One region of the Halalkalibacter sp. HAAS-P014 genome, then DNA from elsewhere that is predicted to be linked to it. Evidence: riboswitches for the same ligand, from Rfam matches in the RefSeq annotation. Region 1 holds a riboswitch; the other holds the start of a gene.
The links. A riboswitch is a leader RNA that binds a small molecule or an ion and turns the genes downstream of it on or off. The one in region 1 is predicted to bind cyclic di-GMP.

Region 1 (16,102 bases):
CGTAACATATGGATCACCTCACGATTATTCTTATCTATATTATACTATAATTACCTGAATAATCGGATTAGTCTGCGCAAAAAAACAGGCTGTTGAGAAAACTTTCTCAACAGCCTGAGGCCCCAATATATTGGGGTCTTTTCTGCGTATGTAGCATTGGTAAAATATGAACATAAAACAATGATTGATAGACTATGACAATTATCGATATAATAGAACAATGTATGCAACGTATAGAAGGGGAGTGAGTGAGTACATGAAAACAAGTTCTGAGGTCATTACTTGGGTTGAAGGGTTATTGCCGTTTGGCATCAAGCCCGGTTTAGAGAGAATGAAATGGATACTAGAACGTCTTGGGAATCCAGAACAGAAAATAAAGGCTGTCCATATCGCTGGGACAAACGGAAAAGGTTCGACGATTAGTTTTATGAGGCATGTCTTAGAAGAGTCTGGTTATAATGTGGGAACCTTTACGTCTCCTAGCATCGAGTTCTTTGAAGAGCGAATTTCGATCAATGGTATCCCGATTGATGAACAGTCGCTTGTTTTATGTGGGAATCGCATTCGCCCGTTAGTAGAAGAACTAGCAACTACAGACCTTGGAAGTCCGACAGAATTTGAAGTGCTGACAACCATTGCGTTTGAGTATTTTGCTACGATTGCAAAGCCAGATGTTGTACTGTTAGAAGTTGGTTTAGGTGGACGTTTAGACTCAACCAATGTAATTCATCCGATTCTTTCAGTCATTACCTCTATCGGATTTGATCATATGCATATACTTGGCAAAACAGTTGAGGAGATTACCACGGAAAAGGCTGGAATCATTAAGAAACACATTCCAGTTGTATCTGGAGTTTCTCAGCAAAGTGCGAAAGAGGTTGTACAGAAAACCTCAACAAAGCAGCTAGCAGAATTGTTTCAATTAGGTACGGATTTTAGCGAGCGAATTGTGACTAATAATGAACAGAAACAAGTTTTTACTTACCTTCAAAAAGATGACGAAACATTTGATGTCACCATTCAAATGCAAGGACCACATCAAAGGAAAAATGGAGCTGTGGCAATTAAGGCTTTACAAGTTTTAACAAATAAATATTTATATAGGGTAACAGAACAAGATATCCAACGTGGGCTTGAAAAGGCCACGTGGCTAGGACGCTTTGAACAAATAAGTGACCATCCTCCTATCATTATTGACGGAGCTCATAACGAAGAAGGAATAGAAGCGCTAGCAAATACGTTAAAACAACATTATCCAGACAAAACGTTTCGCTTTATAGTGGCAGCGACTAAGGAAAAGGAAGTCGCCAATTTATTGAAGCCGTTAACTAGATTCGATGCTGAGTTTACGTTTACAACCTTTGACTTTGAACGTGCAGCAAAAGCCCATGACTTATATAGGGAAGCGCCTGTCGCTAAAAAGAAGATAGAAGAAAATTGGGAACAAGCGTTAGCAACAGAAATAGATGCACTGAATGAAAATGACTTATTAATTGTATGTGGGTCACTTTACTTTATAGCAAAGGTCAGAAAATACTTGTTAAGTAAAGATGAAACAGCACTAATGATCAACAGATAATGTGTTTAGGAAGCAATGACTGTGGGTAAACATAACTTAGTAGTAGAACCTCGTAGTGAAACTATTTACTTCTGAAGAGCCGGACTGCTGCTGTATCAATAGTCCTTTTGATTAATTTGGAAAATTGTCGATATTTCTGGAAAGCTTCAAAATCTAGGAAATTAGTATTGACTTTAATTCCGAAAAAAAATACACTAAATGTAACAAATGAACACACTTGGAAGCGATGAAATACGACTTGTATCTGGGCACCTAAAAGTCGTATTGAGCCACTGGTGCAACCGGCCTTTTGTCTACTTTAGTAAGTTGAAATGCAAAAGGCTTTTTTGTTTGCTCAATTCCTTTCATTTGGCTGATTTTGTTAAAAATGAGTCTGGTTTTATGGGTCTTTATTACTATCTTAGATGATTTTGAAAAATGAAAAAGGGGATAGAGAAATGAGAAAATTGATTAAAGAACGCCTGAAAAATCAAAAAGGGTTAACGCTGATTGAGTTATTGGTTGTAGTTGTGATTTTGGGGATTATTGCTGCGATTGTAATTCCGATGGTTATGGGAAATACGGATGAGGCGAATGCGAACACAAATTTACAAAATGCTAGTATTATTGTTGATGCGGCTAATCGATATCAAGTTTTAAACGGTACTGTTCCTGAGGCTTCTCATCTTTTATTAGAAGAAACTAATGAAGGCCTTCATGTAGGTGGTCCGTTTATTAGTGCTATTCCAGAAGCGGTCGGTGCAGGTTGTGAAAGTCCTTTTGCTATAGATGATGATAATGGTGTAATTAAAGCAGTTTTCCCGAATGACGATTGCCCAGGCTATGATGCTGATTTACATTTGAGTGAGGATTAAAGTTTACTAATTAAAGCTGTCGCTATATTTCAGCGACAGCTTTTCTTAAATAATACCAAAAAAGGAGGAAAGACATGCTCATTGACATATACGTTATCCTAATAGCCCTCATACTCGGCAGCTTCTTCAACGTCGTCGCCATTCGTTTACTACAAAAAGAGTCAGTCGCATTCCCTCCTTCTCATTGTCCTCACTGCAAGCACAAGCTGTCTATTCTTGATCTTGTACCTGTCTTTAGTTATCTCTTCTTAAAGGGCAAATGTCGTTATTGCCAAGTGAAGATTTCTCCTCTATATCCGTTTGGGGAATTGTTAACGGCTTCATCTATGTTTGTTGTTTATAAGTTTGTTGGATTAGAGTGGGAATTGATTCCGGCGCTTTTACTCACGGTTTTACTAGTATTAGCAGTGTTAACAGATATTCGTGAGCAGTTGATTTTGGATAAAGTTACGTTTCCGATGCTTGGTCTTTTGCTAATTAGCCGTTTCTTTATTGGCACGGAGTCGTTTTGGTTTTATTTAGCAGGTGGGGTTGTTGGTTTTGTATTGTTACTAGTTATTGCGATTGCCAGCCGTGGTGGCATGGGTGGTGGCGATATAAAGCTTTATGCAGCCATTGGTGTCGCGCTAGGTCCTTGGTTAACGTTGATGAGCCTGATGCTTGCTGCATTTGCAGGTGCTCTTGTCGGTGGGGTATTGATGCTTTTAGGGGTGGTTAAACATAAGCAACCGATTGCGTTTGGACCGTTTATTTTAATTGGTACGATTGTAGCTTATTTGTTTGGGTTTGAGATTTGGTATTGGTACACAAGTTTTTTATAGGAGGTTAGTGGAATGAGAGATGAGAAAGGTGTAACGTTAGTTGAATTGCTAGTTGCGATTGTTATCGCTGGAATCATCCTCGTTCCCCTATTAACGATCATGACTGGTACGTTTACGCGCACAGTCAGTCAAGAGCAAGAGACGGTTAATGCCTATATCGCTCAGAGTGTGATGGAAAAGGTAAGAATGAACAGTTCCGAACATCAGTTAATCGAAGGAAGCTATTGTTGGAACGGTGTCGAATGTGAACCCTTACCTGATTTTTATATCGATGGGGATTTAGAAATCAATCACGACTATACCATTTATGTGGAAGTTAAGAGTTATTCAGATAGAGATCATTTTTATGAAGTTTTAGTAACGGTCAGCAATGATTCCTTGGTGTCACATGGTCCTACTAGTGGTGTCGTTGAAAAAAAGAATGAGATCGAGCTAGTAACGGTGGTGAAAAAAAATGAATAGCAATAATGAGCGAGGGATAACACTAGTGGAATTGCTCGTTATCATTGTCATCATGGGGGCTATTAGCACTCCGATTTTTATGATGGTTTCACTGTCGTTGAATACTGAACGAGATGTTTCCACACGAAATGAGATACAACGAGAAGCCCGTTTTATTATGGAATATATAACGGAAAAAATGCGTGATAAAGATGTAGGATGGATCCAAAAGAACGAAACTACTCAAATTTGGTTCTTGTGCAAAGGTGAACAAAATCAGGAAGGCGATGAAGAGTGCTCCGATGTTTTCTTAACCTATGAAGAAGCTAATAAAACAATGAGGCTCGGTGTTGGAGGAAATGTTCTTTCTACAGATATTGAGAATTTTGACTTTCCTGGTTTCGGGGAAAGTGGCCAAGTTGTATTGAGAATTGATAAGGCTGATGAAAGCCTTGAATTAAGAAGTGATATCTATACTAATCGTTTTAATGAAGAGGATGAATAACATGAAAAAGCACATTCAATCTGAACAAGGGGCTGCCCTTATATTAGTTCTCTTTGTTATTGTTTTTCTTTCCATAGTTGGACTGTCGATGTTAACACAAACGACGTACAGCCAAAAGTCGATAGTTCAAAATAAAGTGATTGAAGGTCAATTTTATATGTTGGAAGGTGGACTTGACTTATTTCTAGATTATATTTATCAGGATGTCGGGGAAGAAGAGCTTTTTTCCTTTTTTGAGCATTATTTGTCAGAAGAGAAAGTCTTTACTGATGATGTATATGTCATTGATGGAAACACAATCATGTTTACAATCTCATCTGAAGTAATATCTGATGAAGAGTTGCAGAGCGAACCAAATGAAGAGGTACATGAACAGCTAATGGAAGCGACAATTACTGCGAGTGTGCAAAACGATCCCCAAATAGAACGCGAACTCTTGATGCATATTAACAAAGAGATTATCAATAGATACTTTGGGCAAGGGGTTTCTATTAATTATATTGGTGGGAATGTTGATGCAGAGACGAAACAAGTAAAGTTGTCTGCTGAAGAAATTATTCAGATCACGAACGATCAATATAATAGCGTTGTTGATAAATATAGCAAATTGATACACGAGAAATATGGGTATCATTACAATTTTTCTGGACAGCAACCTCATACAGGTTTTCAGCAAATACCTAATAGTTGTCAAGATACACCTAACCCATTTACGATAGGCGAATTAGTAATTAAAACGTGCAAAAATTTATCAGCGCCATTTAATGTTCCCGAAAATGAAATTTATATAGTAGATGAGGTCGAGATAACGGGGAATAGTCACGTTACTGTGGACGGTTTGTTACTTGCTGATTACTTACGAATTAACGGGACTCCAACTCTTACTGTTAATACAGGAATCATTGCTAGAGATTTTGTCATGGGAGGAAAAGGGAATCCAGAAAGTCCACCAGCCGGGCAAAATCTAAGTGTAGAAGGTGCTGCAAATGGTATACCGTGTGATTTACTTAATGGTACACTAATTGATTGTGGCAAAGTGGATAATTTAGAGCATGTTACAGTTGAGTATGGCGAAAATTATGAGTACGAGGTCGTATCATATAGAACATTAAGATAAAGAGAATGAGGTGTAAGTAATGTTCTTCAACAATAAGTATTCAGGCATGGACTTTCGTGACAAGAAGGTAACCTTTGCTACGATTAAAATGGATAGACAGCTGCCTGTACTAGTGGGGGTTTTTGAGACTCCGGTTTCGAAAGGGATAATGGATGATGGAGCAGTTGTAGAAGTTGAAGCGTTATCTGAAGCGATCGAGACGTTTTTAGAAAATAAAAAACAAAGTTCAAAACGAGTTCATCTTGCCATTCCTACTCAAAATACGTTAATTCGAAAGATAAATACATTGCCAGATCTAGAAGAGAAGGATTTAGCGAAACTCATTAAGTTTCAAATTGGAGAAACAATTCACCTTCCATTTGATGAACCGATTTATGACTTTGTGAAAATCGGATCGCTTAATATTAACCGTCCTAATGCTTACTTAGAAAATGAAGACTTTACAGTTGAGGATTTAGCAAGAAATAATAACCAGGACGAGCCCCGGAGTGAGATCCTCTTCTTTGCAACATCAAGACAAATTTCTGAAGAGCTAATGGAAGCTTGTGAAGATGCCGGCTTTAAACCCCAAACGGCCGAGATTCGTGGTCTGGCTCTACAGCGATTGATATTGAATCTTCATCCTCGTTGGTTAAGAGGAGTGGAGATGATCATTGATGTAGAAGAAGAGATTCTAGATATCCATATTTTTAAAAACGATATGATTATTTTCTCGAGAACGATGGTAATTGATAGTGAGGAATCTGTAGATATACCGGTAGAGCTTGAAGAGGAAGTGCTTTCCTTTAATATAGTTGATTTAGAAGAGGACCGCGAAATAGCTGCTACGAAAGAGCAGACAAAGAATGAAGCAGAAGATCACTATGTCAACGCTGTAATTGATGAAATTCAAAAAGCTCAAAATTTTTATCGTTACTCATTAGGGGAAAGAGATAGTGAATTTGATCGAGTGATTGTAACCGGTGATCTTGCAAGCAAAATGTGTCCTCTCTTTAAGGAGAGATTAACGATGGTTACTGAAGTGACAAGGGTTGATTATACTCCGATACTCGAATATGACATTTCAAACGATTTGTTAGATAGCTGTAGTGTGGCGATTGGGTTAGCGATGCGCGCTAACGAGAAGCCAAAGAAAAAGAAATAATCTGTAGTGGGAGATTGGAGAGATCGTCTTGAACATAAGCATTGACTTACTCCCAGAACGATCAAGAGCAAGAGAAGATAGGTTTCCGGTAATCCCAGTTATGGGATTAGCCTCGATTGTGATCGGAGCGATCGTTTTAGGAGTCACATATGTTGATACACGAAGTAACATTAATACGTTACAGGGACAAATTGCAACGCAAACAGAACAGCTCGATATAATCGAGGCTGAATTTATTGCAATGACTTCAGGTGTTACAGAATATAACTATGTTGACTATTATCAAGAATTGGATGGCTTTTTAACTAGTATATACAGAGGGGCCATTACATTAAAGGAAATAATATATCTTTATTTACCAGAAGGTGCTAGCGTTGAAACATATGCGTTTAATAATGAAGGAGCATTAGCAATAAGGCTGACGACGACTTCTAAGGGAGATGCCGCTATTTATTTGAATCACTTGCTAAATGAAGAAATTGTAACAGATGCACAAGTGGAGACTGTTTCGGAAAGAGAGAGCGATGGAACCCTTGCCTATACATCTCAGTTTACGTTAATGCTTAATACGTTAGTTGGTGAAAGAGAATGAGGGAATGGCTTGTTCGAAATCAAAACCTACTATTATATATTGTGATTATTGCTTTTTTAGGGTTAGCATTTTTCTACTTTTTTCAACTCAAACCATTACAAGCGTCACAAAAGAATCAAGAAGGTGAACTGGATAGAATTCATGCATCTATTTGGAACTATGAAGAAGCGATTTCAAGTTTGAAGCCTCAAGTGTTGTCAAATGAAGACGAAAGGTTATTACTAGACAGCATTCCAATCCGGCCAAATGTCGAACAGTTACTTGCTGATTTAGAGAGTACAGAACTTGAAAATGGAGTCTTTATTAGGAGTATTTCTACTGAGATCATTCAGAATGAAGCAGAGGAGCGTCAATGGGGCTCGGTATTTTCTGAAGACGTTTTAGAGGTTTTGGGTGAGCGACTTGAGGAGGTTGAAGAGCTACAAGTTTCCTCAGTTGAACTAATTGTTAACGTAGAAGGCACAGAAGAAGAAGTTGATGCATTCATTGGAGATATCGAAAATCTTCCTCGGATTATTCATATTCAAGATTATAACTATACAATTAGTGAGAATGATGTAGGGACAGAACGCTTAACAGCTACGGTTAACATGAGAGCCTATTATAGCGAGGAGTTCCTTACATTTGTTGAAGAACGAGATGAATTTGAGTTAGATTATGAATTTGATGTAAATCGCTTAAATCGTTATATTGAAATAGCTGAGGGAGTAAGCGAAGAACCAACTGATGGAGAGCGTGTAGACACGAATGAAGGTGAGCCTTTCAATGATGAAGAGGAACTTGAGGCAGAAGAAAGCCGGGAAGAAAGAAACGAGTCAAGGGAAGAGACTGTAGAGGACATGCCTTCCGGAGACGATATAGGTCACGATCACAGAGAGAATATCTCCATAAACCCTGTTTATCCGAATGAAAGCTATAATGTAGAATTAGGCGTCACTCCATTAGAATTATACTATATGCCGGCCTCATACGATAAAGCCGTTAAAGATGACGATACGTTTGTTTACCTTGTTCAAACAGGAGCTTATAATACGGATTATTATTTCCATAGACAATTAAACAGACTTATTGGACAAGGGGTATTCCCTCGAACAGTAGTACGTGATCATGATCCAAGTTTAACGAGTTTAGTTATTAATACGGGGTTTGGGCATTCACGCGCGTCAGCTGAAAAAATAGGCAATTATTTATATAGTATCCATTCAGATTACTATTCTTGGGTAGATAAAGTGCCTGTTCGACTTCCAGAGAGTGAGAAACAGACTTTGTGGCCGGTTGCCATTGATGCAATTAATATAATGAGTGATATCGCATCCAGAGGGATAACGGACAAAAATTTTGCCCTTACAAGTAGTCAGTATATGAAGGTCAATGAGGTCTTTGAGACATATGAAGAAATAGCGAAGCAAGCGATAGAAGACTCAAAAGATGAAGCGAGAATTGTGCAACTGCAAGATACGATCACATTTTTAGCATTAGCAAAAGATTCAATCGAACACTATCATGATCAGCCGGATTCTGCAGTCTTATGGCAAACACAAGGGGCCATGCTTGAATTCATTTATTCATTGAATGGCTTTGTGCGATTCGACTCGAAGTAGCTTCATTGTTATCTTTCTTAGTAAAAAAGGAGTTGGACGTATGGCTTCGCAAAAACGTAAACGATTAGGCGACTTACTTGTTGATTCAGGAGTCATAACCAATGATCAATTAATGGAAGCGCTCGAAGAACAAAAAAAGACGGGAGACAAGCTTGGTGACCAACTCGTATCAATGAATTTGGTTACGGAGCAAACAATTATTGAAACCTTGGAGTACCAGTTAGGGATTCCACATATAAACCTATATAAAGTAAAACTCGATCAAAAAATTATTGGGATTATTAGTGAAGAATATGCCCGCGAATACCAACTAATACCAGTTGAGCGAAATGGAAGTCGGTTAACGGTTGCAATGGCAGACCCACTTGATTATTTTGCTTTAGATGATCTGAGACTTAGCACGGGCTTTCAAATTCAGCCAGCTATCGCAAAAAAAGAAGAATTACGCTTGGCCATAAATCGTTACTACGGAGTGCAAAAATCACTCGATCAAATGATCGTTGATATGGCGCCCCAAAAAGAAGATGATGAGGCCACTCTTGAAATGCAGCAATCGGATGATTCGCCAGTTGCAAAGATGGTGAACCAGCTTATCTCTCAAGCTGTTCATGAAGGAGCAAGTGATATTCACATCGATGCACAAGAAACAGAAACGATTATTCGCTTTCGGGTAGACGGAGTACTACGCCATGAGCGAACGGTGCCGAAAAATATGCACAATGTTCTAGTTTCAAGGGTGAAAATTTTAGCAGATTTAAATATTGCAGAAAGACGACTACCCCAAGATGGTCGCTTTAAAATGGATTTAGATCTTCATAAAATTGACTTGCGTATCTCCATTTTACCAACAATTTTTGGTGAAAAAATTGTTATGCGACTTCTTGATACGGCAAATGTTCTACTTGGGATTAATCGTCTTGGCTTCTCGGTAGATAATGAAGAGAAGTTTCTTAAAATGCTTAAAAATGCATATGGGATCATTCTTGTTACAGGACCAACCGGTTCGGGAAAATCGACAACGTTGTATTCTGCTTTGACGAACTTAAACTCACCTGAAGTAAATATTATTACGGTTGAGGATCCGGTCGAGTACCAATTAAAAGGAATTAACCAGGTTCATGTTAATAGCAACGTAGGAATGACATTTGCTACGGGCCTGAGATCAATTTTGCGACAAGACCCTGACATCATAATGGTCGGAGAAGTGCGGGATACAGAAACAGCTGAAATTGCACTGCGCTCTGCATTAACAGGGCATTTGGTTTTAAGTACATTGCATACCAATGATGCTGTAAGCGCAATCGGGCGTTTGATGGATATGGGAGTTGAACCGTTTCTAGTTGCATCGGCCTTATCGGGTGTAATTGCACAACGTCTCGTGCGTAAGGTATGTCCAAGTTGTGTTCAGTCGTATGATCCATCAGCAGAACAGTTGCAACTCTTTCAATCACACGAGATTCCTGTAAAGCAGCTTGTTAAAGGTAAAGGGTGTGCAAATTGCAATAGTACAGGTTATAAAGGACGACTTGCGATTCACGAGGCGATTGTAATCAATGAACAGTTACGTGAATTAATTATAAAGAAATCATCTGATTCAGCGTATCGCCAATACGTAAAAGAGCAAGGCTTTAATAGCATGTTAGAAGATGGTTTGACAAAGGCAGCTTTAGGACTTACGACAATCGATGAGGTGTATAGAGTTACAGTGGAATAGAAGGTGGCTTTTAATGGATATTGATAAATTATTAAATTTTGCTTTTCAAAATAAGGCATCGGATTTGCATATAACAGTAGGAGCAACACCGAATTTGCGAATCAACGGAAAGTTAAAGAAAGTTGAATCACAAATTTTAACACCTGAACAAACGTTAATGATGGCTAAACAAATTATTCCAGAAGATAAGTATAAGCAATTTGAACAAAATGGTGAACTTGACTTCTCATATGCCATTCAAGGTGTTTGTCGTTTTAGGGTTAATGTGTTTAGGCAAAGAGGTTCTGTCGGGATCGTTTGCAGGGTTGTGAGTGGGAAAGTTCCTACTATTTCAGAACTGGGTCTTCCAACGATCCTAGAAGACTTCGCGAAGTATACACAAGGAATTTTACTTGTTACGGGCCCGACAGGTTCGGGGAAATCTACCACTCTAGCTTCTATAATTGATTACATTAATGAGAATATGAGCAAACACATTTTGACATTGGAAGATCCAATTGAGTTTTTGCATAAACACAAAAAGAGTATCGTCAATCAACGAGAAATAGGCCTTGATAGTAAAGGGTTTTCGATAGGGTTGCGTGCTGCTTTGCGTCAAGATCCTGATGTAATTCTTGTTGGTGAAATGCGAGATTTGGACACTGTTCGAACGGCTATAACAGCAGCTGAAACAGGTCATTTGGTTCTCGGGACACTCCATACTCAAACAGCTTCGCAAACGGTGCATCGAATCATTGATGTGTTTCCAGCTGAACAGCATCAGCAAGTGAGAATGCAATTAGCTAGTTCTCTTCTTGGGGTTGTCTCCCAACGACTCTTGCCAACAGCAAATGGTAAAGGGAGGATCGCAGCATTAGAAATTCTCGTTCAAAATGCAGCGATTGCTAACTTAATACGCAGTGATAAAATTCATCAGATTCTAACGGTATTAGAAACGAGTCGAAGCAGTGGAATGAGAACGATTAATATGGCCGTGAGTGAGCTTGTGCAAAAAGGTCTTGTTACACGTGAGACTGCTGATGAATTTGTACCAAACTGGAATAAACATGAATAACAATGGAGAGGAGGTAAGCGAATGGTTTTTCTCTACAAGGCGATCGACTCCAGAACAGGGAAAGAAATAAAAGGGAAGCTCTCAGCGAATTCTGTAGATTTAGCTGCAACCGAGTTGAAACGAAAAGGTCTCTACATCGCTGAGTTAAAGGAACAAAAGGAGTCTATTTGGAACAAAGATCTTACTATCATTATAGGTAAGCCGGTAAAGAATGCAGATTTTGTTATTTTTTGCAGGCAGTTGGCGACCCTGTTAAATGCGGGCACAACAATCGTAGAATCTGTGAAGATCTTATCAGAGCAAGTAACCTCTAAACCTTTTAGACAAGCACTTGATGAGGTTTATTACGATGTGAGATCAGGTACTTCTTTCTCCGAAGCTTGCACGAAACACGAGAAGATCTTTGATAAGGTGTTTATCAATATGGTTCGTGCTGGGGAGACGAGTGGAGACTTAGAAAAGGTGTTAGATCGTTTAGCAACTTTCTATGAAAAAGAAAGACGTGTTCGCGAAAAAGTGAAATCAGCTATGATGTATCCTATTGCTGTATCTCTCATCTCCGTTGTCGTAGTTGTCATTTTGCTAACTGTGGTATTACCCAGTTTATTAAATAATTTATTATCAATGGGTGGGGAGATTCCGGTGCCAACGTTAATAGTAATGGCGGCATCTGATTTTCTTATTCATCAGTGGTATATTGCTTTGCTCGTGGTACTTGGTTTGATTCTCGGATTTGTGGCGCTACAACGAGATCCGAAGGGGAGATATATGCTTGATTACGTCAAATTAAGGCTTCCTGTTTTTGGTCTATTGGCCCAAAAAACTATTATTGCTCGTGTAACGCGAACGATGGCTTCTATGTTTTCAAGTTCTGTTCCGGTTTTACAAACGTTAACGATGAGCTCAGAAATTGCTAATAATGAAGTGGTAAAAAAAGTAATGACTGAATCAAAAGAGTCATTACGTGCTGGGGAGAGCTTATCGGAGCCATTTAGCAAAAGCTGGGTATTTCCAAAACTAGTAAGCCATATGATTAAGGTAGGAGAAGAGTCTGGACAACTTGATTCAATGCTTGAGAAAGTAGCAGACTTCTATGAAGAAGAAGTTGAACAAATGGCTTCAAGGATGAGTTCAATAATAGAGCCTTTAATGATCGTTGTGTTAGGGCTCGTTGTTGGTACAATCGTACTTGCGACGATGCTCCCTATGTTTTCTGTTTATCAGAATTTTGGAGGATAAAGTTGAAAGTGAAATCTCTATTGGCCACTGAAAAAGGTACAGGTCTTTTACCTTTTTCAGTGGCCTTTCTAACTCTACTCGAGTACCCTAGCCTTTAGATCAATTGTTTCTTCTTAGATAAGGCTATTAGTTAATACGATAATTATTTCAGTTGCTTGTTCTATCTAGTACTCATGTTTAATAGAATAGAAATATAAAGAAATGATTGTGGAAGGGAGTGGTTTAGATGGAACAGGAGAAATATAAAATATCGGTCCGATTAAATGGGAAAGAGCAGACCCTGAACGAGCAAAGCAATGAAGATCGCTCTAGCAAACAATCTGCCAACCAGGTTATCTCAAATGAAATTGTTGCGGCCCGAGAAGATGTAGCAGATGATGAAACTGAACTCATTCCTCAACCAGATAACATCATAGATTTTGGAAAAAGACAAGAAGAACGAAAACGAAATGATGCACCATATTGGGATGATGGGTTTAGTGAGAAGAGTCCGAAACTTCCATTTAAACGTAAGAAGAAATCATATAATCCTAATAAAAAGCCTAAATTTCCAATGATGTTAATTGTCTCGTTGTTTTCAGCTGTTGCAGTTGGACTAAGTCTTGGATTTATGGTATTGACTTTTTTTACTGGCGATGGTGTGGGGACAAGCCAAGGAACTACAGGTGGAGCAGTAGTTCCTGCTTTCTCAGAAGCAGGTGAGGGGCTCCCAGTCTTAGCATTGGAAGTCGTTCAAGGTGGGGCGTTCGCTGAACTGGAGACTGGAGAAGACGTTGCTAAAAATCTAAAAGAACAAGGTTTAGCTGCAACACTGACAACTACAACTGATCCATTTTATATGTTTATAGGTGCTGGGGGAGATCGTGCACAGGCAACGAGCATCGGGATGATATATGAAGATTATGGCCACGATACGTATTTGAAAACGTATCGTGTTGATGGGAAAGCTGTAACCGGACAAGCTGAAGAAACGACTACATGGTTTACAAATGCCATTTCCCATTATAAAGAACTTCTTTCATTAACGGTTGATGGTTTCGGTGGTGGGTCGTTACTTACAACTGAGAAAATGGCGCAATTAGAACAAGCAACCGATGACTTACAAGCCAATCGTAATCAAGCTTTTATGAACATGCCAAAAGAAGTGCAAGATAAAGCTTTGGCCATGGGGGATAACCTAGTTCTTGCAGGCGAGAAGTTATCAGCTTATGTAGACACTCAAAAAGAAGAAGAATTGTGGCAGTCACAACAGGCGCTGTTAGATGCACTTGTAAATTACGAAGAGGTTATAGATACGCTACAATAACGAGGAATTAAGTGAAGGTGTTTCAATGCTTATCAATTGAGCGCCTTCTTTTAGTACGTTTGAAAGATACATTTTCTAACATACTTGTTGTGGAAAAAAAGAGGATTTGGTAATCTTTCTTATGAACCTGTACAATAAGTAAAAAACTATTGTAGAGGTGACCCCTTCATGAAATCTTTCATTTTAGCCTCAGGTTCCCCGAGGCGTAAAGAGCTACTCGAACAAGCCCACTATTCATTTTCCATTCAAGCAAGTACAGTTCAAGAAAAAGTAGAGGAGGGATTATCTCCGGAAGAAGTCGTAGTTCAATTGGCCAAACAAAAAGCAGAAGACGTATCATCGAAACATAAAGATGCGATTGTTCTAGGTTCAGATACTGTCGTTGTATTTCATTCTGATATCCTTGGAAAGCCTCAAGATAAGACTGAAGCAAAAGCAATGCTTGAGCGTCTATCTGGACAAACACATACTGTGTATACAGGCGTAGCCCTTTGTCATCCAAGCGGCACAACAACCTTCTATGAGAAAACTGAAGTTGAATTTTACCCATTATCCACTGACGATATTGACATGTATATTCGTAGTGGTGAACCGTTTGATAAAGCGGGAGCATATGGAATACAAGGGTTCGGTGCTTATTTAGTTAAGCGAATCATAGGTGACTATTTCGCCGTCGTTGGCCTCCCCCTAGCCAAAACAATGCGCGAACTAAAAAAAATCGGCATAACCCCAAGTATATAAGAGTTGATTCCAAAAGGGCGGTTTATCCCTTTTGGAATCAACTCGAAGCAATGAGCGAAGCCGCTACAATGGTCTTAAGGCTTCATGAGTGGTTTTCTCATGAAGCCGAGTAGCGAGAGAAGCCATTGCAAAAAAGCCAAAAGGGCGGTTTATCCCTTTTGGAATCAACTCGAAGCAATGAGCGAAGCCGCTACAATGGTCTTAAGGCTTCATGAGTGGTTTTCTCATGAAGCCGAGTAGCGAGAGAAGCCATTGCACTTCTTTGAGGTTTTCAGCCGTCCTTGGTTTTTACCTTTTTATTTTTATAAAATCTCCCTTTTTTGTACACAGTAGAAAGGAAGTGTTCTCTTTGTCTCACTCGTCGTTTCTTATCCGAGATGTTCCATTGCGTGAAAGGCCTCGTGAACGCTTGTTACAAGAAGGCCCTAAAACTTTATCGAATCAAGAAATACTAGCGATTTTGCTTAGAAGTGGAACGAAAAAAGAATCAGCTTTGCAAGTGGCTCATCATCTTTTAGCAAAATTTGATGGTTTATTATTGTTAAAGGATGCTGTAATTGAGGAATTATGTACTGTTAATGGGGTAGGTGAGGCAAAGGCAGTTGAACTTTTAGCTGCAATAGAACTTGGAAGACGAATTCATTGTATGCAACCTGACGAACGGTATGTCATTCGTTCTCCAGAAGATGTATCAAACTATGTGATGGAAGATATGCGCTTCCTTCAACAAGAGCATTTCGACTGTTTATATTTAAATACAAAGAATCAAGTCCTTTCAAGAAAGACAATTTTCATTGGCAGCTTAAATGCGAGTATCGTGCATCCACGTGAAGTATACAAGGAAGCATTTCGTAGGTCGGCTGCTTCTGTTATTTGCCTCCATAATCATCCATCTGGAGATCCGACCCCAAGTCGTGAAGATATTGAAGTGACAAAGCGATTAACGGAATCGGGGAAAGTTCTTGGAATTGAGCTTCTTGACCATATTATTATCGGTGATCGAAAATTTGTTAGTCTTAAGGAACAAGGGTATGTCATATAATAAACTCGATCGTAGTCGTGGAAATAAGATTAGGAAATAAAGCGATAGCGATCTTCAAAAGAGAATGGTAACATAAGAGGGGTGTTGCTTTTTTATTGGAATCATGCCATGCCACTGTAACTCAATTTCTTTATGTTTTGCTTCAAAGTGATGAAATGTTCATGAAAGTTTTTATTTAGTAGCTTTTTTGTTAAACTTGGGGAACTTAAGGCTATTTTTTTTATGTTTTATTCGTTATAATGAAGGTTATGATTTCGGATTTGTATGAAGGGAGATACATAGATGTTTGGTGGGTTCTCAAAAGATATAGGAATTGATTTAGGAACAGCAAACACGCTTGTTTATGTGAAGA
Region 2 (16,102 bases), on a different contig from region 1:
AGAAAAGCAGCCGAGTTTATTACAAGGACAGCACAACAAGGCGATCAAATGATGCGAATTGAGAATGGAACAGGTGCAATCCCCCGAATTTTAAAAACGAACAGCGAACGTCCAGAAAAACAAGTGAGTCTAGTGAATATGCCACGTTCGATGGACCGTGTTGATTTTCACTATCAACCTAGTGAAGTTACAACACATGCTCATGATCAACCACTGGGCATTCAAGTTCATACAAAAGACGTGCAGATAGAGATTCCAAGATGGCAAACAGAAGCCTACCTTCAACAAAAGAATCATATTTCCTTCACTGTCACTGGTGGAAATATTAATATTGGTTTATAGAGAAAGAAGTCGTAATGGCTTCTTTTTCTATTTTCAAGGAAATAACTAACATCTTTCCCGGGAAATCGACAAAGGTGTAAGGAAATATTGTAATAATAATGGAAGCTTGAGTAGAAAATTGTGTTTTTAAACAATTTAGTTAACTGTAATGAGTTCTCCTAAAGCGATTGATTTTGTTATGTTACAATGACAATAATAAATAGCACGTATAGTAAGGGAAAAGGTGAGTGAACAATGCAAATCCAAACAAAGTATCAAGGGACAATCGACATACATAAAGATCGTGTAATTGAGTTTGAAAAGGGAATTCCAGCTTTTGAAGAGGAAACATCATTTGTACTCTTACCATTTGAAGAAGGTACTCCTTTTTTTGTATTGCAATCAACAAAAACACAAGAAGTCGCCTTCATATTGGTGAATCCATTTGACTTTGTACCAGGCTATCAAGTCAAACTTCCTGACTCACTTATCGATGCATTGGAAATCGATAAGCAAGAAGATGTTGCAACATTTGTTATGCTAACGGTGAAAGAACCATTTAATGAAACAACAGCTAATCTTCAAGGACCAGTCATCATCAATGCTGTAAAGCAAAAAGGAAAGCAATTATTGATAAGTGATAGCGACTATCAAACAAAACACCCTATCTTTAAAGAGGTTGTTGTTACAAAGGGGGATAAGTAATGCTTGTCCTTTCAAGAAAGATCCAAGAAGCGATCCAAATCGGTGACGACATTGAACTTAAAATTATTGCTATAGAAGGCGATCAAGTTAAGATTGGAATAAATGCACCGAAAAATATCGAGATTCACCGTAAAGAAATATATCTGGCTATCCAAGAAGAAAACAGTGCAGCAGCACAAACGGTTTCTGTAGATGTGTTAAAAGGTTTTTTAAAAGATGGAAAATAACATAAGGTAGGCCGAGAAACTAACATGGGTTCTCGGCTTTTTTGTATGGGCTAATAATGAGAGAGAAGCCGTCGGAACCGAAAAGAAACCGGCCGGAATACGAGGAGAAGTGGCCGGAAAAAAAGGACCGGCCGGAAACAGAGAGAAAGTGGCCGGAAAGAAGAGAGAAGCCGCCGGAACTGAAAAGAAACCGGCCGGAATACGAGGAGAAGTGGCCGGAAAAAAAGGACCGGCCGGAAACAGAGAGAAAGTGGCCGGAAAGAAGAGAGAAGTCGCCGGAACTGAAAAGAAACCGGCCGGAATACGAGGAGAAGTGGCCGGAAAAAAAGGGACCGGCCGGAAACAGAAAGAAAGTGGCCGGAAAGAAGAGAGAAGCCGCCGGAACCGAAAAGGAACCGGCCGGAATACGAGGAGAAGTGGCCGGAAAAAAAGGGACCGGCCGGAAACAGAAAGAAAGTGGCCGGAAAGAAGAGAGAAGCCGCCGGAACCGAAAGGGAACCGGCCGGAATGCGAGGAGAAGTGGCCGGAAAAAAAGGAACCGGCCGGAAATGGAGTGACTATGACCGGAACCCGAGCAAGACCGGCCGGAAAAACCGCTCCAAACTAAAGAAGGCTGTTCCCTAGATCAATCCCACTAGCCCTAAGGAACGGTCTTTTTCTTATTGGATCATTAATGTGTGATCTATATTACATTACCAAGATATAAAACTTAGTAAACTATAAAGAAAAAGAAGTCTTTTTGTATGGTAAGCGTATACAAATGGGTGAAAAATAAACAATTCAAAGGGGAAGCACAAATGACATTAAAACTTAAGTTGATTAGTACCTTTTTAATCGTACTGATCATACCGTCACTAGTAATTGGTATTACGTCGTACCAATCGGCAGAACGTACGTTAGGACAGCAGATGATGAAAGATGCAATGGAGAATTCGAATATTGTCAGTCAAAAAGTGGATGATCTAATCTCTAGTAAAATGGCTGATGTTGATTTTTTATCAAAATTGATTAACGAAGATTTATATGATGGGTGGGAAAGCCCTGAAGTTCGACAAATTCTAAATGATTATGTAGAGAATCATACTGAGTTAGATTTTGCTTATTTAGGAACAGAAGAAGAAGGAGAAATGATTCGTGAACCTAATCCCGGACCAGAGAATGAAGGGTTTGATCCACGCACACGCCCATGGTATGAAGGAGCAATGAAGGATGTAGAGGCAGTAAGTATTACAGATCCGTATATTGCCATCTCGACTGGAGGGATGGTTATAACCTTTTCTAAAGCAACAAGTGATCAATCAGGAGTTATTGGATTACAGATGGACTTATCGGAGTTTCAAAACATTATTTCTAGTATAGCAATTGGTGACGAAGGTTTTGTTTTTATTTTAGATGAAAACAATGTGCCGATTGTGCACCCGGATTTAGAGGCAGGAGAGCCGATGGAAGAAGACTGGGGAGCATACTTGACCAGTGGTAATAATGGTCAATTTGACTATGTCAACGAAAGTGGACAAAAGATGAGAAGTACCTTTGTCACGAACGAATTAACAGGCTGGAAAGTTGGAAGCACCATAAGTGCTGAGGAAATTCAACGTAGTGCGGCTCCAATTTTCACATTCACTCTTATTGTTATCATCATCTCTATTATCATAGGAGCGATTCTGATCTGGTTCGTGATTAAATCGATTATAAAACCGTTAAAAGAAATGAAAGTGGTTTCAGAAAAGGTGAGTGACGGTGATTTATCTCAGTTTGTAACTAGTAGCTCAAACGATGAGATTGGAAAGCTCGGACAAGCGTTTAATAACATGACATCAAGACTTCGAGATGTTGTAGGGAACGTGCGACAAGCATCAAATGATATGGCTGCTATATCCCAAGAGTTAGCAGCATCTTCTGAAGAAATCACAGCGGGTGCTGAAGATATAGCAAAAAACACTCAACAGGTAGCTAATGATGCTGATACTGGGACTCGTGCAACAATTGAAGCGAAGAATGTGTTACTTGAGCTCTCTTCACTTATTCAAAAGGCCAAAGAAAAATCAGTTTCAGCGACAAATAGTTCGAAATTAACGCTAGAAACTGCTTCTGAAGGAAGAACGACAGTAGATGAGACAATGACGAGAATGGAGAATATTAAAGAAAAAACAGAAGAAACAGAAGAAATGATGAAAGTTTTAGATAAGCACTCAAAAGAAATTGGACTGATTACAGAAACAATTACCCAACTCGCGGATCAAACGAATTTATTAGCCTTAAATGCAGCGATTGAAGCAGCAAGAGCCGGAGAAGCTGGAAAGGGATTTGCTGTAGTAGCTGATGAAGTGAGAAAGTTGGCAGAGCAATCAAATCGCGGTGCGAGTCAAGTTTCCAATTTAGTTACTAAAATTATGGAGAGTACTAAGGGGGCCGTTGAGGTAACACAAAAAAGTCGTTTAGAAGTTGAAAGAGGAGTTGTCTCTGTCACAAAAGCTGGTACTGCATTGGAAAATATACTGGAGGCCATTGGAACGACAGTCTCGGATATAGACGAGATAAGCAATATCACAGATTCTGAGGTAGCGACATCGGAAAAAATCGTGGAACTAATCCAGTCACTTGCTACAGTTATCGAAAATACAGCGACGAACGCAGAAGAAGTAGCAGCAGCAACACAAGAAGCAACAGCATCATTGGATACGGTAGCAGCAAGTGCTGAAGAGACAAGTGAATATGCAAATGAATTAAAAAACACGGTAGATGTATTTAAACTATAGTTATTAGAACAACTTACAATAAAAGCTAGGTAAGTTCTAGAGTAAGTGATTTCAGCAACCCTAAACTTTGCTACTTCCACAGCCTCTAATGTTAGAGATTGTGGAAGTTTTACATTGTATGGAAAGCACTAGTGAAGGTTAAGAGGATTGAATAGACGTTCTACCTTATAAGGAATTAGTAGTGTATACAAGGTTGTCCTTCCTACTATTAGTAAACATATACAGAACAATAAAACCTAGAAAAAGAAATGAAGTTATGTCGAAATTAGGAAATTTGTAGTATGATATTATCAGGATTAAAGTCTAGTATATGTGAGTGTTGTTTAGTGAGTTTTATAGAACCTATTAATCAAATGACGGAGGTACTATTATGCTATATACAAATGATCAGTCGAATACGATAATCAACCACTTGTCAAACGGTGTATTCAACTCGATTAAAAATGTCGTTCCTTTGACTACTCAATTAGGAACTTCTGCGTTAATGACAGATCCATTACGCTTGAATTTTGCTGTTGTTGTTGGGATCACAGGAGATTTTACAGGTAAGTTGGTATTAGCCGGAGAAACGAAGGTTTTCTCAACGATAGGTGAAACCATGTTTGGTATGCCAATAAATGGAGAGATGCTCCCATCTTTTAGTGGAGAACTTGGAAATTTGATTGCCGGTGGAATGTCAACACTGATTGTCGAGCAAGGTGTTAAAACTGACATTACGGCGCCCATGATCATGGAAGGTGACACCCTTCTCAGTGGATACAAAAAAGCGAGTCTTATGCCTGTTACATTTGAAAATGCAGGGGACCTGAACGTGTATTTATTAGTTGATTAATGACCGGTATATATTTTAAAAAACTTGGAGTGTAGAAGATGGCAAAAATATTAGTAACAGATGACGCAGCATTTATGAGAATGCAATTAAAGGATATCTTGGGTAAACTTGGTCACGAGGTTGTCGGTGAAGCGGCAAGTGGAATGGAATCGATTCAAAAATATGAGGAGCTGAAGCCCGACTTAGTGACAATGGATATTACAATGCCAGAAATGGATGGTGTCGAAGCTCTAAAAGAAATAAAGAAACGTGATCCAAATGCCACGGTTGTGATGTGCTCAGCTATGGGACAACAAGGAATGGTTGTTGAGGCTATACAAGCTGGGGCGAAAGACTTTATCGTTAAACCATTTACACCTGATCGAATTGGCGATGCATTAGAAAGATTATTATAATAAATTTTTACATAAGGTTTGTAGGTGGTATATATGAGAATGATCGAGATTGAAGACTATCAGGAGCATTGCATGCAATTAGCGAAGCCAGTTTGTGATTCGAAGAGGCGTGTCTTATTAGGAGTCGGTTCTACCATTCATCCAAAGTATAAAGAGAAATTAATACAATTTGGGATTAAGTATTTATTCATTGAAGATGCAAAATCAAAAGGGATATCGTTAGAAGAGATGTTGGATATGCCAACATGGCTGGAGCATATTTCTGTAGTTGAAACAGCATTTAAGGAAGTGGAATTGAACCTACCTTTACCAGTACAAGCCATTCAAAAAGTGGTTAAAAAGCTAATAGACGAAGTTCGAAAACGTAATGCGATTATGCTTATTCCGACATCAGCCGTTGATCAAAAGTTATTCCTTTTTGCTCATTCTGTAAATGTCACATTGATTGCCTTACAAATTGGGAAAAAGTTAGGTTATACGTATACACAGCTGAATGATCTTGGAGTGGGTTGTTTATTGCATGATATTGGAAAGGCAAAACCAATGAAAAAGGAAGAGCATCCTGAGGCTGGATTCAACATCATTAGAAGAAATCGTGAAATTAGTTTGGTCTCGGCCCATGTAGCTTATCAACATCATGAAACGAACAATGGACTAGGATATCCTAGAAAGCTAATGGGAGAACAGGTATTAGAGTTTGCGCAAATTTGCAGTGTTGCTAATGACTATGATCATTTGGTTTCTGAAGAAGGAGTCTTGCCGCATGAAGCGATCGAGAAAATCATGACTTTCTCTGAAACAAAATACCCTCACCATGTTGTTTTAGCCTTTAGCCACGCGATTATAAGTTATCCTCCAGGTACGAACGTTCAATTAAATTTAGGAAGCAAAGGAAAAGGCATCGTTACGAGAGTATTTTCCAATCCACATCGTCCGATTGTACGACTGTTTGAATTAAATAGGGAAATCGATCTTAATTATCAACCAACGATTTTCATAGAATCTATTTTAAAAGAGGAACGTAACGTACCATTGTAGTAAAAATAATCACAACATCAAGGAAGGCATATATGAAAAATTTAATCATAGGTTTGTTAACTGTAGTTGTTATTAGTTTATCAGGCGTTATTATCTTTCAAAATATTAATTCGTCCGATGCTTCATCTAATGAATTACGTACACTAGAAGATCGAGTCTTTCATACAGATAAGCTCGTTACAACCATTCAAAACAAAAGCCATATACAAATTGCATTTGCTATTGAGACAGACTCCAGAACTACGAAAAGGGAATTAAAGAATGCATTCCCACTTGTTGAAAGCAAATTGATTCTTCATCTTTCATCATTAGATAAACATTCAATTCAACAAGAAGGTGGCTTTGAAAAACTTGAAGCAAATGTTAAGGAAGAAATAAGCCCATTTTTAACAAAGGGGAAAATTGAACAAGTGTATATAACTGAAAAGGTAATGCAATAGATGAGAGTAATTTTCCGTTATGTACAAACATAAAAACACCTCCAACTCAAACTAAATGATTTGAGGCTGGAGGTGTTTTTATTATTTAAATCTGAAATCTTTTAACGGTTTCTTGAAGTTCTTCGGCCATTTTTGAAAGCATTTCAGCCGAAGCTGATATTTCCTCCATTGTAGCGGTCTGTTGTTCTGCAGATGCTGCGACATTTTGTGAGTAGGACGAGGAACTTTCGGCTATTGTAGAGGCTTCATTAATTGACTCAAGCATCGAACCGGTACCAATCGCGATTTGTTGGATCGCAACTGACACTTCATCAATTTGCGTAACAATTTCACTAATGGAATGAGAAATCCCTTTAAATTCATTACCGGCCTCTTCTACGTAGACAAGCCCTTTTTTCACAGTATCCTCGCCTTCAGCCATTGTAGATACCGATAACTGAATGTCACGTTGGATATCTTTGATCAATGTGCTAACTTGACTGGCTGATTGATTGGATTGTTCAGCTAATTTACGAACTTCATCGGCAACAACGGCAAATCCTCTTCCATGCTCACCTGCGCGAGCTGCTTCTATCGCAGCGTTTAATGCTAACAGGTTTGTTTGATCGGAGACGTCCGTAATCATAGAAATGATCGTGCCGATTTCCTTTGACTTCTCCTCTAAATTTCGTATCACGTTTGAAGCTGCTGTTGCCGAGCTGCTAATGGTGCTCATTTGACTCACCGTTCTTCCAACGACCTCAACCCCATTTTGTGATTTTTGTTGTGCTACATTTGTAGCTTCAGTCACGGATTGAATAGACTGTGAAATTTGTTCAATTCCAACCGATATTTCATTAGCTTTATCATTGGCAATCATCGTGCTTTCAAGTTGCTTTTCTGCTCCAGAAGCGACTGATTGTATCGATTCTGTGATTTGATCACCTGCTTTAGCTGATTCATTTGCGCTAGCATTTAATTGTTCGGATGAAGCAGCTACTTGCTCTGAATTTGACTGAATTTGAGCGATCATTCCACGAAGGTTATCACTCATTATGTTGAAGGATTCATTTAAATGATAAATTTCATCTTCGCTTTTCAAGGTCATTTTTTTGACTGCTAAGTTCCCAGAAGCGACTTGTTTGGCTACTTCTTGCAAGCGAATAATGGGTTTTGCAATAATATTGGATACTAAGACTCCACTTACAATTGCAATTAAAAAGGCCAGCGCACTAACTATAATCGCAATAAAAATGGCAGTCTGCGCTCCTCGGTTCGTCTCTGTTTGATTTTGTTCAAGATATTCCCCGAGTTGATTGGTAAAGTCACGAGATAAGGTGCTCATCTCTTCACTAAGACTAACAACATTTAAATTAGCCATTTGAATCCCAGCTTCTAGATCTGTCCTAGCAACATCGATAGAGCGCTCAGCTGCCTCGAGAAAATCTTTATTGATCGTTTCTAAAGTATCAAAATAAGCAACGACTTCTTCTGCTTCTGTGTATTGTCTCGCTTGTTCGAGTAACGAGTTAATTTGATTATTTTGTTCCCTTAATTGATCAAAGTGACTTTCCTCTCTGTAAAGTAAAAACCCTCTAAGTTCACTTGTCTGATTGCTAACGAGCGTATCAACTTCTTGTGAAATCGATTGCAGACTAACGACGTTATCTAGCAAGTCGGTATAGGAATTGTTCGTTTGCTTAAGCGAGACATACGAAACGATGCTCGCAACAGCAAATAACAGGGAGATGATTAAATAGCTTGTAAATAATTTCTTTCTTAATGTAAGTTTCATTGATGCTTCCTCCAATAGGGTCTTAGAAAATGTCTTTTGATAATAGATCTAAAGGTATATGTATAACTACTACTAAACTCCCCCTTAATTAAATGGTCAGAATTTAAAAAGGCTATCTCTTAGCAATAGAGATAGCAAAAGGAATTCTATCAGTTCCTGCAGAGTGAATTTTTCACAAATTTGTGAAACTTTATACTCCTTGATTATATACTAGTATATTACTATTTTCAAACAAGTACTAATTTAGTAGCCTCAATCAATAGGAACAGATTCCTATTGAATATTGCTCCTATGATAGCAAAAGGCTCATGGAGAAAAGAAATATCCTTTATAAAAGGAGTCAAGTCCTAATCTCACCTTTGTATGTTATGTGGAAAATAAGAACACGCGCTGATTCACGGAAATGGATTTTTAGTGGAAAATAAAGTAACAAGATTAAGAAAAAAGAAAAGGAATAACTTGCCACTTAAGTCCTACAAAAGCGAAACGATATAAATAATAAATAGAACCTTCGATACTGGCAAACTTATTGAAAAATAAGGACGCAAAGCTATGGGTCTAAGGCTGCTTGCAGCTATGATCGCCTGGTTTCCGAAAAGGTTGGATTTTTAGAGTATGGGGAGATGGCGATCATCTATTACCCATTATTTTACAAGCCCTCCTTTTGGTGGGCTTGTTTTTTATTGGCATAATGCAGCGAAGTTTTTAATGAGGAATGAAAAATCTATCAAAGGAGGGGCATTCATTGAAACGGTTTCTAGATAAGGTTTTTAAAGATACGACGATCGCTACTCAGATGGGTGCACCATCTCTTGCATCAGATATTTCCTATACGGAAATGAGCTATATGGTAAAAAGAGGATTTCTTGCCCGAAAGTTAAGTCAGTACTTGCACTTCCATGATGATGTGGGCGATGCGTTATTTTATCTGTCTTTATCAAAGCCATCCTTTTTGAGCAAGAATTCACCAAAGAGTAATGAGTACTTACTCTATTTAAGTGAGAAGATGCTAGCTTGGAATGAGCAAAATCAAAATGTCTCAAGTCAAATTAAAAAGCTAGATGTTCGTGACGATCTTCAAAATGCAATGTTAAAAGTCTATGCAATGCATCGACAGGACTTGTTTTCATCAACAAATATGGTCATGAAACAAGAGCCAACTGTGGAAAAGGAAGAGGTTTCAGATGAGGAAAAAACTTGGTCCGTTTACCGGGATGTCATTTATGCTGCGACTCAAGGTCAGTTTTTGCTTATTAAAGAAGAGGAAGTAAGCAGCTATGTATCGGGTTCTGTGCTTTGTGAAGGAATGGTGAAAGAACGTTCGGACATTCCTATTTGCCGGAATCAAGCGAAAGAGATGCTAGAACAAAAGGTTGATAATCAAGCAACAATGATGAGTTGGCTACTCGTGTTGTCTGAAGCGATTACAAACACGATCAAACACGCAGAACAAGGTACGATGACAATCGTTGAAGATGAAGAGACGAACGAGATCCGTTTTATCATTGCTGATCGTGGGCCAGGGTTTCCTCTGAAAGACTTGCCGAACAATACACTATTAGCTGGTTACTCATCGAAACGATCAATGGGACAAGGGTTTACGTTAATGATGAAAATGACAAAACAAGTGATTTTGTCTACTTCAGAAAGGGGATCGACTCTCATCTTAACGTTTGATTGGAAAGAAGCACGGACGCAAAGTGCTGGGTAATAGACTGATGACTGGAGGAACATGATGAAACAAAATCAGATGATGATGCAGCTACTAAAAAAAATTGGGTTCTACGTAGGAGGAATTACGATTTTCACGTTTATCGTAGGCTCTTACTTTTTAAATGGAAGGATGGAAGAACTACAAGAGGATCAACTCAACCATGTGACGAGCACCGTTCTTCATGCGATGGAATCGACACAAGAATCGGTTGAGACGATTGAAAATATGATCGAACAACAATTGTATTTATCCTCTAAGGGGATTATGTCAGAGTTGCGAGGAAGGCAAGTAGAAGAGATTAGCCAAGAAGAATTGAGAGAACTCGCCGATCGGTGGGATGTTGAAGAAATTTCGCTATGGGAGAGGATTGATGATGATATCGTCGTGACCGGATCCTCTGATGAGACGCAGCTTCAGATGGGCTCAAAAGATTGGGGCTACTGGTTTACAGCATTTGATCAATTAATGTCAGAAGAAGAAGTAACAGTAGAGGAAGGGTTTAGTCTAGAGAATTATTGGGTCGGCCCGATCTCAAGGGCTGAGTTGTTTGAGCATCTATACTATAAATTTGGTTACTACTATGACGGTACGACAGACTTTATGATCAACCCTTACATACTAGATGAAGAAATATACAATGTCACCTTTCAAGCTGGGCCAACGCAAATGATTGAAAAAATAACGAAAGAAGACAGTACGATCCACGAGATTGCTGTCATGAATGTACCGGCTTGGTTAAAGGGAGATGAAAATGACATCATTGAACCTGATATTGATCTGCCTATCTTATATGGTAGCAATCAACTTGAACGCGAAGAAGATGAAGCGCTATTAGAACAAGTTCAAAACAGCGCACAAAGCGAAAGCATCATGTTCAAAGAAAATGGGGTTAGCTACAAAAAAGTGTATAAAGCACTACCAAATGACCGTGTAATGACAGTTGTGCTTGACTTGACGAAACAAAAACAGACCGAAAATCAACTTTTGTTCTTGTTTGTAGGTGGACTATTCGTTATCTCACTAGCGTTATTTATCATCATTCGTCTTATCGTTAAAAGGCAATTGCAGCCATTAAATGAGATTGTTACCCATATTCAAGATGTCGCTGGTGGAGACTTAACGAATGAACTAGTAATCAATGAAAAAAATGAACTAGATTGGCTTGCTGAGAACATTAATGAGATGACGAAGCGTTTCAACCAACTGATTACGGGTGTAAAAGAAGAATCGAATTCGTTAGTTATTGTCTCAAGTGTCCTTTCTAAGCAAGTATACTCATCGATCCAGACGATGGGGGAAACATCGACGGCGATAACAGCTGAATCAAAAGATCTTTTAAATGAAATCGAGATCTCCTTAGAGAAAATCCTGCGTTTTTCTAACTCGATGGAAGATGAGCAGACGGAAAGCGCGCTTCTTTTACAAGCACCATTACGCGAGATTATTGAAAAGATAATCAATCTAGAAAAAATGGTGAAAGGTCATTCGGTTGATGTGACAGAGATTACCCTTATGTTCCATGACACTTTACATGAACTAAAGGAAGCGCTGCACCAAATGGACCAATTATCAATGGAGTTAAACAATAAAATCACCTTCTTTAAAGTAAAAGATGACCAATAGGAAATAAGAAAGGAACTAAAAAATGAACTTACATGTTGAAAAAGAAATAAACGGTTCAACGATGAAACTGATGATTAGCGGCATAATGGATATTTCCACAACAAATAGGGTTGATCCTTATCTTGAGAGTATTGCTGATGATATTACCTTGTTAGTGCTAGATTTTTCTCAGTTAGAATTTTTGGATTCAACAGGAATTGGTTCCATTATTAACGCCATTCATCTATCACAAGAAAAGCAGTTTAAGATCGTCCTCCAAGGAGTGAATGACTTAACACACCAAGTGTTTGAAATGGTTGGGTTATATCAAATTTTAGAAGCAGTTCAAGGGGAGGTCATTTGATGTATTTTGATGGGCTTTCGGTACCTAAGCATACGATAAAGGAAATTGACAAAACATTGCAACGGGAAATTAACCTTGCTAAAAACATTCAAGCGACATTATTAAATGGCAACACACCGACAATTGATAATGGCGAAGTGATCGGTTCATCCCTTCCAGCAAGGCTAATTGGTGGAGATTATTATGACTTTTATCCACTTGCTAACGGAAAAATTCGTATCGTCATAGGCGATGTGATGGGAAAGGGAATTCCAGCAGCAATGCTGATGATCTTAACGAGAGGAGCCTTTCGTACTGCTGCTGAAAGCACGTCTGGACCTGGTGCAACACTAACAGCAATGAATCAAGCGCTATATGCAGATTTGCGCAAATTAAAATCATTTGTAACGTTGTTTTGTGCCGATTGGGATCCTGAAACCGAGGTGTTGACCTATTCAAATGCTGGTCATAATATGCCTCTACATATCAATGGGGCTAAACGGGATGTCACTCTTCTTCCAAAGGCAAAAGGGATAATGGTTGGGGGCCTGCCGAATCAAGTTTATCGCGAAGAAACGATATCACTAAAAAAGAATGATACAGTCTTTTTTTACACAGATGGAATCGTTGAAGCGCAAAATCCACATGGAGAACAATATCAATTAGAACGCTTAACCGAAACATTAGGGGAACATCAAGACAGTGATGTAGGAGAAATCGAGAAAAGTGTCATTGATTCCGTTCATGCTTTCATGGATGGAGCAGCGCAAAAAGATGATATTACGATGGTTGTTTTGAAACTGACGTACGAGAGATCAGATATTACGAGCTTAAATTCACCAGTATTTCACGAGTAGGTGGGGGTCAATATGCAATCAATTGTGTCGAAAGGAAAAAGCATCTCAGAAGCGATTAATTTAGGGCTAACATTATTAGAGACGACGAAAAAAGAAGTGAACATTGAAATCATCCAATATAATGCCAAAGGATTTCTCGGCATTCGCACAAAAGAAGCGATCGTAAAGTTGACGAAGCGAGAAAGTCAACATGACCAAGTACAAACAGCTCTTGAGGTAACAGATGAAATGGCATTACTTGAGCAAGCAATCGAGAGCATCCCTGATGAAAAGATAACGATCAAAGAGCATGACTTCCAGAATGTAACAAGGGAAGAGAAGAAATCAGAAACGATGATGGGGAAGGTATGGGTGGAAAACGGACAATTGCACTGCCAATCGTCTCCAAACCATTTTCCGATGGTGACAGTAACAGAAGGAATCAAACTGAAAAAGAACCAACAACTCGTAACAGAAAAAACAACCGTTGTTTCAGAAAGTGATCAATGGGAATTAGAAGTTACAGATGAAGAAAAAGAAACAAAATGGAAAGTCTCGATGGACCAACATAAATTAAAGGTCCTCTTGCACGTCGAGCCAGGTTATACAATCACTCGCACGATCCAAGATATCGTGCCGGATCAGCATATTAAACTAGCTATCAATGAGGTTAAAGAGGTCTGTAATAACATAAGTTACACAACCATCATTGAAAAACTCGAAGAACTTAGAGTTAAGCATGGATTTAATCAAGATGAGATCGTCAAAGCAATCGAAACAACGGAACGGGGAACGTTTGAAATTGCAACGGGGATGGAACCGAAACAAGGCAAAGATGGTTGGATCGAAGTGAAAGTAGAAACGGATTTGAAAGTAGGGCTTAAAGAAAAAGAAGATGGCCGGATCGATTACCGTGAAAGCAAATCGATCCCAACGTGTGAAAGAGGGCAGGTCATCGCCATTGTTCATCCACCAATCCCAGGCCAAATTGGTTCAACCGTCACGAATGAACCTTTGCCTGCAAAACAAACATTTCCGGTTAAGCTTCTTCTTGGAAAAGGAGTTTCCCTAGTTGATGACAAGATTGTCGCAACTGAACATGGACGCCCACAAGTCGAGAAACGAGGATTGCTAGTGAAAGTCTCAATCATGGAAAAACTAACACATGGTCGTGATGTAGATTTAGAATCGGGCAATATTCATTTCATCGGTGATGTCGAAGTGTTAGGGAAAGTCGAAGAAGGGATGAAGATTGAGGCAGCCGGCGATATTACGGTACGTAAAGGAATAAATCGCGCCACTCTTACAGCATCAGGAGCAATTATGTCACACGGCAACATCATCAGTTCGAAATTATCAGCAGGAAAAAATAACATGCTTGTAGCTGAATTAGGCCAAATACTTGGTATTTTGCATAAGCATACCGAAAACATCATTGGTGTCGTCAATCAGTTAACGAACTCTCCTGCCTTTAAGAACAATGATTTTACAACAAAAGGCTTACAACCATTAATACGAATTTTATTAGAGAAGAAATTTCAGACCTTCCCTCCACTTGCGAAGAAATATGTTGAAGTGCTCAGGAAAGGTGAGGACTATTTAGATGATGAGGAATGGAGAAATGTTGCAACCCAATTAACACGATTGTTCCTCTCATTATCAAATGAGCTCGTAACAATCGAGAAAGTTAAAGGCATATCAACAAAAATGAAAGAGCTACATGAGCTCAGTCAAACACCTGTTGAACCAGACTCCTATATGATTGTTCCAAATGCTTCAAACAGTGAGCTCTTTTGCAGTGGAGATATTGAAATTAGTGGACAAGGGTGTGTCAATACGAAGGTTCATGCAGGTGGATATGCAAGGATTAACGGGGTGGTCCGAGGTGGAGAAGTATATGGCCGGCAAGGAGCAATCATTAAAGAAGTAGGTTCCGAAGTTGGTACACCAACGGTTATCGCAACTTCTTTTGATCAACAGATCATCATCGGAAAAGCAATGGAAGGAACAGCGATTAAAATTGGAAACGTTAAACATGTGTTTACCGAAACGAAGCATGATGTATATGCAACTCTTGATCGGGAAAACCGGATTGTTTTTAAATAAGACCACGCACTACTTTGAGGGGGAAGCAAGATGATCCAATTTACAAAAAGAGAAGAAAATGAAAAGCTCGAATTAATCCTTGAAGGGGATTTAGATATTGACAGTACAGAAGTCATCGAGCTTGAACTCATTCCTATAATGGAACAATACCAATCAGTGAGCATGAATTTTCAACACGTGCCATTTATTGATTCATCGGGGATCGGACTGTTGTTAAATGCCGTAGAAACACTAAATAGCAAACAAATTGACGTCAAAATTACGAATGTTAGAGATGAAGTGATGGAAGTCTTTGAATTGTTGCAGATCCCGGACATCGTTGGAGAAGGAATATTTGTGTAAGAGTGGACGACTAACGGAAAAGGAGAGAGAGCATGCCTAGAGGAAAAGCAAAGCAATATGCCCATTTGGAGAATGAATGGATTCGCCTTTATGATGAAGAGAAATTAACCTTTTCAGCGATTGCGAAACAATATTCGGTCCAAGTTGAAACCGTATCGAAATATATTAAGCATAAGGTGAAACGCAAGTCGAGATCACAATTTGACCGGAAACAAATCGAGAAATGGATCCAGCAATACTACAAAGGCAAGTCGTTTGCCGACATAGCGAGAAGAAATCAGGTGAGTGAAACAACGGTCAAAACCAATGTGTATAAAAAAGTACAGCCGTTACTAAACGAGTTAAAACCGACGTGGATCTCTTTATTTAAAAAAGGCAAATCTCTAAAAGCGATCGCCGACACGTATCAAGTTCACTCTAAAATTGTTCTTAATACAATTAAGGATGATGTTGAGTTAGAGGTGACAAATAATCAGTACGTTTATGAACCCTTTATTAAAAAATGGGAACAACTTTATAAAGACGGGTTGTCATTTCAATACATTGCAGAAAAATACGATGTAAGTCCAGATACAGTATACCGAAATATTAAAGAACGCGTGACGGTTCGAAGTAAGAAAGCATCATCAGAAGACATTCAACGTATCACACCTATTTGGAAAAAGCTT

Region 2: another riboswitch for cyclic di-GMP. It lies ahead of AC1FXZ_RS07875 (ATP-binding protein); the one in region 1 lies ahead of AC1FXZ_RS18515 (type II secretion system protein).

Annotation. Positions count from the first base shown of each region.
Region 1 covers NZ_JBWQTV010000024.1:3-16,104, forward strand. Annotated here, with positions in the region: gene AC1FXZ_RS18510 (bifunctional folylpolyglutamate synthase/dihydrofolate synthase) at 257-1,579, shown strand; cyclic di-GMP riboswitch class II at 1,790-1,875, shown strand; gene AC1FXZ_RS18515 (type II secretion system protein) at 2,017-2,433, shown strand; gene AC1FXZ_RS18520 (prepilin peptidase) at 2,508-3,254, shown strand; gene AC1FXZ_RS18525 (type IV pilus modification PilV family protein) at 3,267-3,716, shown strand; gene AC1FXZ_RS18530 (PilW family protein) at 3,709-4,200, shown strand; gene AC1FXZ_RS18535 (hypothetical protein) at 4,202-5,317, shown strand; gene pilM (type IV pilus biogenesis protein PilM) at 5,337-6,461, shown strand; gene AC1FXZ_RS18545 (hypothetical protein) at 6,490-7,053, shown strand; gene AC1FXZ_RS18550 (hypothetical protein) at 7,050-8,654, shown strand; gene AC1FXZ_RS18555 (GspE/PulE family protein) at 8,695-10,368, shown strand; gene AC1FXZ_RS18560 (type IV pilus twitching motility protein PilT) at 10,382-11,422, shown strand; gene AC1FXZ_RS18565 (type II secretion system F family protein) at 11,444-12,661, shown strand; gene AC1FXZ_RS18570 (hypothetical protein) at 12,888-13,967, shown strand; gene AC1FXZ_RS18575 (Maf family protein) at 14,136-14,708, shown strand; gene radC (RadC family protein) at 15,058-15,750, shown strand; gene AC1FXZ_RS18585 (rod shape-determining protein) at 16,033-16,102, shown strand, end outside.
Region 2 covers NZ_JBWQTV010000010.1:42,361-58,462, reverse strand. Annotated here, with positions in the region: gene AC1FXZ_RS07925 (DUF6470 family protein) at 1-342, shown strand, start outside; gene fliW (flagellar assembly protein FliW) at 577-1,026, shown strand; gene csrA (carbon storage regulator CsrA) at 1,026-1,253, shown strand; gene AC1FXZ_RS07910 (hypothetical protein) at 1,310-1,810, shown strand; gene AC1FXZ_RS07905 (methyl-accepting chemotaxis protein) at 2,051-4,012, shown strand; gene AC1FXZ_RS07900 (chemotaxis protein CheX) at 4,383-4,844, shown strand; gene AC1FXZ_RS07895 (response regulator) at 4,883-5,239, shown strand; gene AC1FXZ_RS07890 (HD-GYP domain-containing protein) at 5,273-6,277, shown strand; gene AC1FXZ_RS07885 (flagellar basal body-associated FliL family protein) at 6,310-6,717, shown strand; gene AC1FXZ_RS07880 (methyl-accepting chemotaxis protein) at 6,803-8,491, opposite strand; cyclic di-GMP riboswitch class I at 9,001-9,087, shown strand; gene AC1FXZ_RS07875 (ATP-binding protein) at 9,237-10,202, shown strand; gene AC1FXZ_RS07870 (HAMP domain-containing protein) at 10,227-11,828, shown strand; gene AC1FXZ_RS07865 (STAS domain-containing protein) at 11,851-12,171, shown strand; gene AC1FXZ_RS07860 (PP2C family protein-serine/threonine phosphatase) at 12,171-13,007, shown strand; gene AC1FXZ_RS07855 (flagellar assembly protein A) at 13,020-15,092, shown strand; gene AC1FXZ_RS07850 (STAS domain-containing protein) at 15,123-15,434, shown strand; gene AC1FXZ_RS07845 (hypothetical protein) at 15,467-16,102, shown strand, end outside.